3 regions of the Chryseobacterium sp. CS3K3.1 genome follow, and region 3 is predicted to be linked to each of the others. Evidence: riboswitches for the same ligand, from Rfam matches in the RefSeq annotation. Region 3 holds a riboswitch; each other region holds the start of a gene.

Region 1 (3,281 bases), on a different contig from region 3:
AAGGGAAATTCTGACAGATAATGAGACATGGATTTTGAGATCGGTATTATGATTCGTATTTTTGTTAGAAATAAAAAAACATCCAAATCATTCCTATTACCATGACTATTTTAAATAAGTACAGGCACTTATCAGTATTTCTTTTGGGGCCGCTCTGTTTCGGGCAGTATCAGTTTGAAATTAAAAATGTATCAAAGAACTATGATGCAGTCATTCAGACCGAAAACTGTTACGATGACCGATGTGGAGGAAAAGGAACGGTGGAACTGTTTGACCATAAAAACAGCAAAGTACAGACTTTTGTTTCTGATGATCTTGTTGTATATGCGGAACAAGGCCAAAAACCGGTTCGCGGGAAATTGATTCCGCTTTCAAAGGATCAGCGTAGTGTAATTGTAGATGATTTTAATTTTGACGGTACCGAAGATGTAGCAATAAGAAACGGAAATATGGGAAATTACAGTTCGGCTTCTTATGATGTTTATGTATTCAATGCTACAAAAATGGCATTTGTAAAAAGTGAAGAACTTACAGACCTTGGCTCAAACGGTTTTGATTTTTTTGAAACAGATGCTAAACGGAAGCGTCTTATTTCCTACGGTAAGTCCGGTTGTTGCAGGATTTTTACAACAGAATATGCCGTTATTCCGAACAAAGGACTGGATAGAGTGCTGGAAAAAGAGGAAGATATGACCAATGAGGATCAGGTAAAGGTCATAACGAAAGAAAAGATCAATAATAAATGGATTACCAGAACAAAGGTATATCCGGCAGATCAATATAACAGAAATAAAAAGTAAGATGAAAATTCAGAAAGAGATAGATTTTATTCTGGCAGTAGATGCGCTTAAAAATGTACAACGAAGAAATTATAATGCAGACGATTCCCGGAGAGAGAATACGGCTGAACATTCCTGGCAGATCATTATTCTTGCCCAGATCCTTTATCCATATGCTAAAAACCGGGCTGATATTGATTTGTTAAGGGTGATAAGAATGCTTTCCATTCATGATCTTGTGGAAATAGAAGCCGGAGACACTTTTATTTTTGATGAAAAAGCTATGGTCGGAAAGTTTGAAAGAGAGAAAGCTTCAGCCCAAAAGATCTTTGGAATTCTGGATGAGCCTTTACGTACAGAATTTTTTAACCTGTGGCTGGAGTTTGAAGAAGAGAAAACTCCGGATGCTATTTTTGCTTGTGGAATCGATAGAATTATGCCGTTTATTTTAAATTCCCATACTACAGGAAAGAGCTGGACAGAAGCCGGAGTGACGGAAAGACAGATCCGGAATATGCTTGAAAATGCAATCAGCAGAGCATCGGACGAAATGGGAGAGGCTTTTGAGCTTTTACTGAACAGAAGTCTGGAAACAGAAAAGGTATTGAAATAATGTCAATGAAAATATTTAAAGCTTCGGGCGGCCAAAGGCAGCCCGAAGCTTTATTATTTATAGTATCTGGATTGGTTTCTTGAATTCGTCGATGGCTACAAAAGTAAAATCACCTACAATAGCTTTTTCTCTTTCATAGGAGTACATCTGCTCCGTGTAAATTTCAACATTCACCTTCATACTGGTTTTTCCCACGTAGGAAACTTTCCCTATCAGTTCCACAATAGTTCCGGCAGGAATAGGTTTTTTGAAATCGATTTTATCACTGCTCACGGTTACCACTCTTTTTCTGGCAAAACGGGTTGCGGTGATAAAAGCTACTTCATCCATCAGCTGCATCGCAGTACCTCCAAAAAGGGTATCGTAATGATTGGTTGTGTTAGGGAAAACCGCTTTAAAGATTCTGGTTTCGGATGCTTCAATTCTTTCTTCTGTAGTCATATATCATTATTAATTAAAGCGAAATGAAAGGATACTAAAACAACAGAATAATGACAGGAACTTATAGAACTCCTGAAACAATCCATCAGATCAATACAACTTCAAATCGCGAAAGTTACATGTTTAAGAAAAAGGCAGGTCTCCTGACTTGTAACATCATTTATCTCCTTCCCATGCCTCGCACAGTGGATCTTTGATAAAGACTTCAGTTACTTTACAGTTGCGCGACAGTCCGTGATTTTCACACGGTTCCCTTTTAATCTGCAGTGATGCAGAACCAATTTCTGTGATGAATAAGCGTAAAACTTTTCGAATGCAAAAATAATGAATTTATTCCGGATTATGATAAATAATCTGGCTGATTACTCTTCCCTTCTTAATTGTCCAGAGTGTTGTATATCTGTTTTCTCCTGAACCATTGATCATATAAAGGAAAATATTATCATTGTCGAGAGAAGTTACCCCGATGTTCTCAAAATCCATGGTAGGCTGGAACATGTTTTTGATGGCTTCCCTTACAAAAACAGAACCTCTTCCGGGCTGCTGCACTCTGATGGATTTGATTTCGGTCATTCCTTCAGGAAGATCATTTCCAATTCCCCATGGTTTTACTTTATCAATCGTAAGAATTTTTCCATCTGCATCTTTTTCCTTTTTGCGGTATCCTGCATTAGACGGATAAATATCAATCACCACTTTGCTTCTTTGGGCAGTAGGAATCTTAGGATCAGAATTGTCTGTGAAAATAAGGGATCTTCCGTTTTTGGATCTGGATGGAGTATAGGCGGGAAGCTGGTCTACATAGGCAATACGTCCTTTATTCACCATTCCTTCTTTATCAAGAGTTTCATAACGCACAAAAGGTTTGTCGTCATCCTGTTTCTCGGGATATTTAATCCATATCCATTCCGTTTCTCCGGGAGCTGGCTTTACATAAACGAATACATCGCCTTTACGCATACGGATCTTGTCTACAATTTTTCGATAATCGTCTTTATGTACGCGTACGTTGGCATATCCTTCTTCAGCTTTTACCACTCCAAAAGGAACTTTAGTCTGCCCTTTTACAAAAGCAATAGATAAAATACTGAATGCGGATAAATAGAATGCTTTATTTATGAAAGTCATCATGAAAATTTTTTGATCCCTCAAATATATAAATTAAATGCTTTTCGGAAGATAATTATACCGTTGCAGTTCTTTTAAATCTTGTATTTGTTTCAGATAGCCTTCACACAGAAGAAATATTTGGTGTGAAATATCAAGAACTTCCTGATAATTATGATCAGAAATAATGAATCCCTTATACGCAGACTGTTCAATGATTGCAGCTTTCAATGCTGCAGAAATTTTCGGAGAAAGGCTATGGAAAGGTTCGTCCAGTAAAACAAAATCAGCTTCAGAATAAATGATCATTAAAGCTTCAATGACTCTCTGCTCACCTCTGG
Region 2 (3,281 bases), on a different contig from region 3:
ATCTTGATCCTCAGCTGAAACAGAACGGCCACATAGGAATTGCCATGAACAGCCAGGAAAAACAATACATCATTGCATTCCTGAAAACATTATCGGATAAAAGTTTCATATCCAATCCAAAATTTGCAGAATAATTTATAAAAAACATGAAGAAGATTATAGTGATAGTAAGTTTGATCCTGTTTAATCAGTATCAGGCGAAAACGATTAGAGACAGTGCGTATATTGCTCCCGAAACCTTTAGCAGATTCGATTTTGATGATGATTGTGATGCCTGTGGTTGTGCAGCAGGAAACGGATCTTCCGGTTTTGAATCTTTACTGAATCCGCAGTTTATCGGGATCAAATACTTTGCGCAGCATTATAAAGCGAAAGAGAACTTATTTGTAAAAGATCTTACCCAGGATCAGTATTTCAATACGCTGCAACTTTGGGGGAAAGTTCCACTGACTAAAAAACTGAGTGTTTATGCGAGCCTTCCATTCCATTTTCATGAAAAGAAAACCATGCAGGGAGATATCAGAATCAATGGAATAGGAGATTTAAACCTGATGGGAATTTACCAGCTGATGAGCTCTAAAGATAATTTCCATCATCTGAGCGGAGGTTTGGGTGTGAAAATTCCTCTCGGGAAGTTTGATGAAAAAGGGGCATCCGGTGTCAACCCAAGCTTTCAGCTGGGAACTGGCAGCTGGGATTATCAGGCGGCTTTGAATTATAAGTTTCAGAAAAATAAAGTAGCCGTACTGGTGAATACAGATTACACCATTAAAACAGAGAACAGGAAAAATTACCGTTTTGGAAACCAATGGAATTATGCAGCAACAGGTTTTTATCAGGTTGCAGGAAATGAAAAATCTATATTCTCTGTAAAAACTGGAGTTCAGGGAGAAGTTTATGCTCAGAATAAACAGTTTGATGAAGCATTGCCGAACACTGCAGGAAGTGCCTTGTATGGAAAATTAGGTTTTGAAGCCTCTTATAAAAAGCTGAGCCTGGGAAGTGAAGTCATGCTTCCCATGTACACGCGCCTGGCGGGAGGAGATATTGAAGCTCAATCAAGATTCAGTATTTTTCTGAATATTGGAATTTAAAAGGAAACCCTTGTTGAAATCATGTTAAAGCTCCTTCGGGAGCTTTAATTGTTTATAAATCATGATTTTAGTTGGGGATTAGGAATAATTATTTATCTTTGCCGGAATTTGGTGAGCCGTAAAAAGCTCTTAAAAGGGAATCCGGTGAAAATCCGGAACAGACCCGCTGCTGTAAGCTCCGCACCAAAGTTTTTGAAGAATATATCCACTGTTTTTTTAATGGGAAGGATTTCAAAAATGGAGTAAGTCAGAAGACCTGCCAGACAATAATCGTTTGACGCTTTCGTGGAATAAAGCTTAGGACATCAATGATTGTGTGCAGTGACAGCTGTGCTTTGTCGTTGTATTCTTATACCCATTAGCGTCTTCATTACCCTAAATGAGCTAATGGCGGCAAAACTAACTACTTCTGCAATTCAAAAAGCTGTTTTCACAATATTGGTGATCACATCTCAACTTTTGTTTTCCCAAACCAAGAAAAAAGATAGTCTTCAGGAAGAGACGATTAAAGGGATCAATCTTTACAAAAAGAATTTTAAAGAAATTATTCCTGCACAAATCCTGCAGGGTGAGCAGCTGGAGAGGCTTAACAGTCATTCTGTCGCAGATGCGTTGCGGTATTTTTCAGGAGTTCAGATTAAAGATTATGGAGGATTGGGTGGTTTGAAAACCATCAACATCCGAAGTATGGGAAGCCAGCATGTAGGTGTGTTTTATGATGGAATTCAATTAGGAAATGCCCAAAACGGGCTGGTGGATCTTGGACGATATTCTTTAGACGATCTGGAAGAAATATCATTGTACAACGGACAGAAAAGTGAGATTTTTCAACCTGCAAAAGACTTCGGTTCTTCAGGATCTATTTATTTACAGCCTAAAACACCCGTATTTAAAGGAAATAGAAAAACCAATTTGGTGATAAGGGCAAAAAGTGCATCTATTGATCTCTTTAATCCTTCATTCCGATTGGAACAGAAGATATCAGACAGAGTTTCTGCCAGCTTCAGCGGAGAATTTATGCAGAGTGACGGAATTTACAGGTTCCGGTACGCGAAGAAATATCCTGATGGGCAGCAGGCGTACGATACCATCGCTAAAAGACAGGACTCAGATATCAAAGCAAAACGGTTTGAAACTTCTCTCAACGGAACTTTAAATAACGGAAGCTGGAATATCAGAGGGTATGGTTATATTTCAGATCGTGGAATGCCGGCTCCCATTGTGAATGGCCGTTTTGGTGGAAGAGGAGCCAGACTTTCAGATGAAAATTATTTCGTACAGGCCAATCTGAGAAAAAAACTGTTCCCGAAATTTGAAACACAGCTGAAAGCAAAATTTGCCTACGATTATACCCATTTTATGGATACGGTTCGTTCGCAGTCTATTATTTATACTGATAATACTTATATCCAGCAGGAGCTTTATCTTTCCTCATCCAATATTTACTCAATCACTCCCAATTGGGATGTCAGTCTGAGTGGAGATTTTCAGTACAATAATCTGGATGCCAATCTGGATAATTTTTCTTATCCTATCCGTTACACTACCTTGGTAGCATTGGCAACGACCTATCAGTGGAACAGATTCAAAATTTTGGGAAGCCTTTTAGGAACTTTTACTTTTGAAGAAGTAAGAAAAAACAAAAGACCGGGAGATGCCAGAGAGTGGACGCCTGCTGTTTTTATGAGCTATCAGCCGGAAAAAATTCCAGAGCTTACTCTAAGGGCTTTCTATAAAAGAATTTTCAGACTTCCAACCTTTAATGATCTGTATTATACCAATATCGGAAATACTTACCTGAAACCTGAATTTACCCATCAGTATGATGTAGGATTTACCTATCAGAAGAATTATACCAACCGTCTCTTTAAGACCTTTTATGCTAAAGTAGATGGTTACTACAACAAAGTACAGGATAAAATTGTAGCGGCCCCTAACGGAAGCATGTTCCGCTGGCTGATGATGAACCTGGGAATGGTTGAAATCATTGGTGCAGATGTGAATGTGCAGACAGAACTTCAATTGGGAAAAGTTACTCTTAGACCGTTGCTGTCCTACACTTATCAAAGTGCAAGAGACATGAGTGATCCTGAAGATACTTTTTACCGCAATCAGATTCCTTATACACCATGGCACAGTGGATCTTTCAGTCTGATGGCGGATTATAAAGACTGGAGTTTCAATTAC
Region 3 (3,281 bases):
CTTTTCGACAGTAAGAACCTGTTAAAATCAATAGGTTTAACAACAGAACTTACGGATCCGGCTGCCAATTAAGTACTAAAAAACAAAATAATTATACTATCCGTCATTATTGACGGATTTTTTTATCCTCAGACGGCGTTAACTTTAAAAGAAATCTATATCGTCAGCCCATGGTTATTCTTTACCTCAGCCATCACAAACGTACTGTGGGTACTCCCTATGGAATCCACAGATCCAAGCTTATTGAATACAAAATCCTGATAATGTTTCATATCCCGCACCTGCACTTTCAGAAGGAAATCAAAATCTCCGGAAATATTGTAACATTCCGCAACTTCTTCAATTTCTAAAATTTCTTTTACAAAATCATACCCCACGGACCGGTCGTGGATTTTAAGTTTGATCTGGCAGAACACCGTAAATCCACGGTTCAGTTTTTCAGCATCAAGAACTGCCGCATATCTTTTAACAAAACCTTCCTGTTCAAGCCTTTTGACCCTTTCGAAAACCGGTGAAGTAGAAAGGTTCACTTCTTTAGCGAGCTCTTTAACGGTAAGTTTAGCGTTTTTCTGGAGGAGCCTGAGCAGCTGTACATCCTTATCATCGAGTTGTTCCACAGAATATTATTCTTTTAAATGATTAAAACAGTCAAATATAAAGAATTATATGCTTTTATTTTTAATTCCTGAAGTTTAATTTGCTTAATTATTTGTTTCCAGTTGTGGTTTTATTCTGTATTACTAATTTTACACAAAATTAAAAACTTTTACTGATAACCTTTGTTAAAGGTAAAAGTACAGTTCTTTACAGATACTTCATCAAACAGGAAAGGTTTTACTTAAGGTAGATTAATAGGGAATCGTGTGCAAATCACGAACTGTCGCGCAACTGTAAGTAACCCACCAAAAGTTTCTGTCCTTGCAGATCCACTGCCAAAAGCGGGAAGGATGACGGAAACTGTTACAAGTCAGGAGACCTGCCTTTACTGAATTGACAATGCTTTCGCGGGCTGAAGCTTTGGGTCATACAGATGATATATCGGATTCGGGTATTTTCTTTTTTAAAGGAAATTACGCTGTCTGCTATGTCACTATTTTCCTGAAACTTTTTCCGCAAAACATAACGAAGCATTGTAAAGGACTTCCCAATAAGTTTAATTAAAAAGTTTAAAAAAATGCAAACTCACATTCTTGGCTATCCGCGTATTGGTAGCAAAAGAGAACTCAAAAAAGCCTGCGAGCAGTACTGGTCAGGTAAAATCCTTTTGGAAGAACTTCTGAATACCGGAAGAACTCTCTGCAGTCAAAACTGGAATATTCAGAAAGAAGCAGGAATAGATCTTATCCCATGTAATGATTTTTCATATTATGATCAGGTATTGGATATGAGTCTTGTCGTAGGTGCCATTCCAACACGGTACCATGAAGTGGTGCTTAAAAAAAACAATACTGAGCTGGATCTTTATTTTGCGATGGCAAGAGGCTATCAGAAGGACGGCTTGGATATCACTGCCATGGAAATGACCAAATGGTTCGATACCAACTATCATTACATCGTTCCGGAATTTTATAAAAATCAACAGTTTAAGCTGAGCTCAGACAAAATTTTCAATGAATTTGCAGGAGCAAAACAAGCTGGAATCAATGCGAAACCGGTTATTATCGGGCTGGTTTCTTATCTGTTATTAGGAAAAGAAAAAGAAGAAGGGTTTGATAAACTGGATCTGGCCGGAAATCTTCTTCCTGTTTATATAGAGATTTTAACCAAACTTCAGGAGCAGGGTGCAGAATGGATTCAGTTTGATGAACCTTTCCTGGCATTGGATTTAACAGAGAAAGCCAAAGAAACTTACCGTTATGTGTATGCCGAAATCAGAAAACGTTTCCCGAAACTGAAATTTATTGTGGCTTCCTATTTTGACGGATTAAAAGACAATACTTCACTTGCCGTTTCACTTCCTGTCAATACATTGCATGTTGATCTGGTTAGAAATCCTGAGCAGCTGGATGATATTCTGAATGTTATTCCGGACAGTTTAAACCTTTCATTAGGACTGGTTGACGGTAGAAATATCTGGAAAAATGATTATGAAAAGTCGTTGTCTTTCATCAGTAAAGCGGTTGAAAAATTAGGATCTGAAAGAATTTTCATTGCACCATCATGCTCATTGCTTCATTCACCCTGTGACCTGGATTTTGAAACCAATCTTAACCCGGAAATTAAGAACTGGCTGGCTTTTGCTAAACAAAAAGTAAAAGAAGTAGTAACTCTTAAAGAACTGGCTTCCGGAACGGAAAATGAACAGATTTTTGAAGCATTTGAAGAAAATAAAAAAGCAATTGAGAGTAGAAGAACTTCTTCTCTTATCCATAATGATCAGGTAAAACAAAGAGCCAATGCTGTTACAGAAAAAGATGCTCAGAGAACAAACACCTTCAAAATCCGTAAAAAAGAGCAACAGGAAGTATTGCAGCTTCCTTTGTTCCCCACCACTACGATCGGATCATTCCCGCAAACCGCAGAAGTGAGAAGCTGGAGAGCCAAATTCAAAAAAGGAGAACTGACAGCAGAACAATATGATATTTTACTGAAAGAGGAAACGCAAAGAACAATCCGCTGGCAGGAAGACATCGGAATTGATGTATTGGTTCACGGAGAATTTGAGCGTAACGATATGGTGGAATACTTCGGAGAACAGCTGGAAGGATTTGTATTCACCCAAAACGGTTGGGTACAAAGCTACGGAAGCCGTTGTGTAAAACCACCTGTGATCTTCGGTGACGTTTCCCGCCCAACTCCGATGACGGTGTACTGGTCTCAATATGCCCAATCTCAGACTGAAAAATGGGTAAAAGGAATGTTAACAGGTCCGGTTACCATTTTACAGTGGTCTTTTGTACGTGATGATCAGCCTCGTTCAGAAACTTGTAAGCAGATTGCCTTGGCAATTCGTGATGAAGTGGTGGACCTGGAAAAAGCAGGAATCAGAATTATTCAGATTGATGAGCCTGCCATAAGAGAAGGTCTTCCATTAAGAAAAGCAGACTGGCAGAACTATTTGAAATGGGCCGTAGAAGCTTTCAGAATTTCAGCAAGCGGAGTAGAAGATGCTACCCAGATCCATACGCATATGTGTTATTCTGAATTTAACGATATTATTGAAAACATTGCCGATATGGATGCTGATGTGATTACTATAGAGTGTTCCCGTTCTCAGATGGAACTGCTGAATGCTTTTGCAGATTTCAAATATCCGAATGAAATTGGTCCTGGAGTATACG

What was found. A riboswitch is a leader RNA that binds a small molecule or an ion and turns the genes downstream of it on or off. The one in region 3 is predicted to bind cobalamin.
Region 1: another riboswitch for cobalamin. It lies ahead of AC5YGI_RS04530 (acyl-CoA thioesterase); the one in region 3 lies ahead of metE (5-methyltetrahydropteroyltriglutamate--homocysteine S-methyltransferase).
Region 2: another riboswitch for cobalamin. It lies ahead of AC5YGI_RS00185 (TonB-dependent receptor plug domain-containing protein); the one in region 3 lies ahead of metE (5-methyltetrahydropteroyltriglutamate--homocysteine S-methyltransferase).

Annotation. Positions count from the first base shown of each region.
Region 1 covers NZ_JCAKRV010000003.1:122,696-125,976, reverse strand. The annotation lists gene AC5YGI_RS04540 (XAC2610-related protein) at 102-800, shown strand; gene AC5YGI_RS04535 (HD domain-containing protein) at 802-1,392, shown strand; gene AC5YGI_RS04530 (acyl-CoA thioesterase) at 1,450-1,833, opposite strand; cobalamin riboswitch at 1,950-2,130, opposite strand; gene AC5YGI_RS04525 (hypothetical protein) at 2,164-2,964, opposite strand; gene AC5YGI_RS04520 (ATP-binding cassette domain-containing protein) at 2,995-3,281, opposite strand, start outside.
Region 2 covers NZ_JCAKRV010000001.1:35,743-39,023, reverse strand. The annotation lists gene AC5YGI_RS00195 (cytochrome-c peroxidase) at 1-134, shown strand, start outside; gene AC5YGI_RS00190 (transporter) at 147-1,094, shown strand; cobalamin riboswitch at 1,187-1,372, shown strand; gene AC5YGI_RS00185 (TonB-dependent receptor plug domain-containing protein) at 1,482-3,281, shown strand, end outside.
Region 3 covers NZ_JCAKRV010000023.1:36,083-39,363, reverse strand. The annotation lists gene AC5YGI_RS18920 (hypothetical protein) at 1-72, shown strand, start outside; gene AC5YGI_RS18915 (Lrp/AsnC family transcriptional regulator) at 156-617, opposite strand; cobalamin riboswitch at 813-998, shown strand; gene metE (5-methyltetrahydropteroyltriglutamate--homocysteine S-methyltransferase) at 1,175-3,281, shown strand, end outside.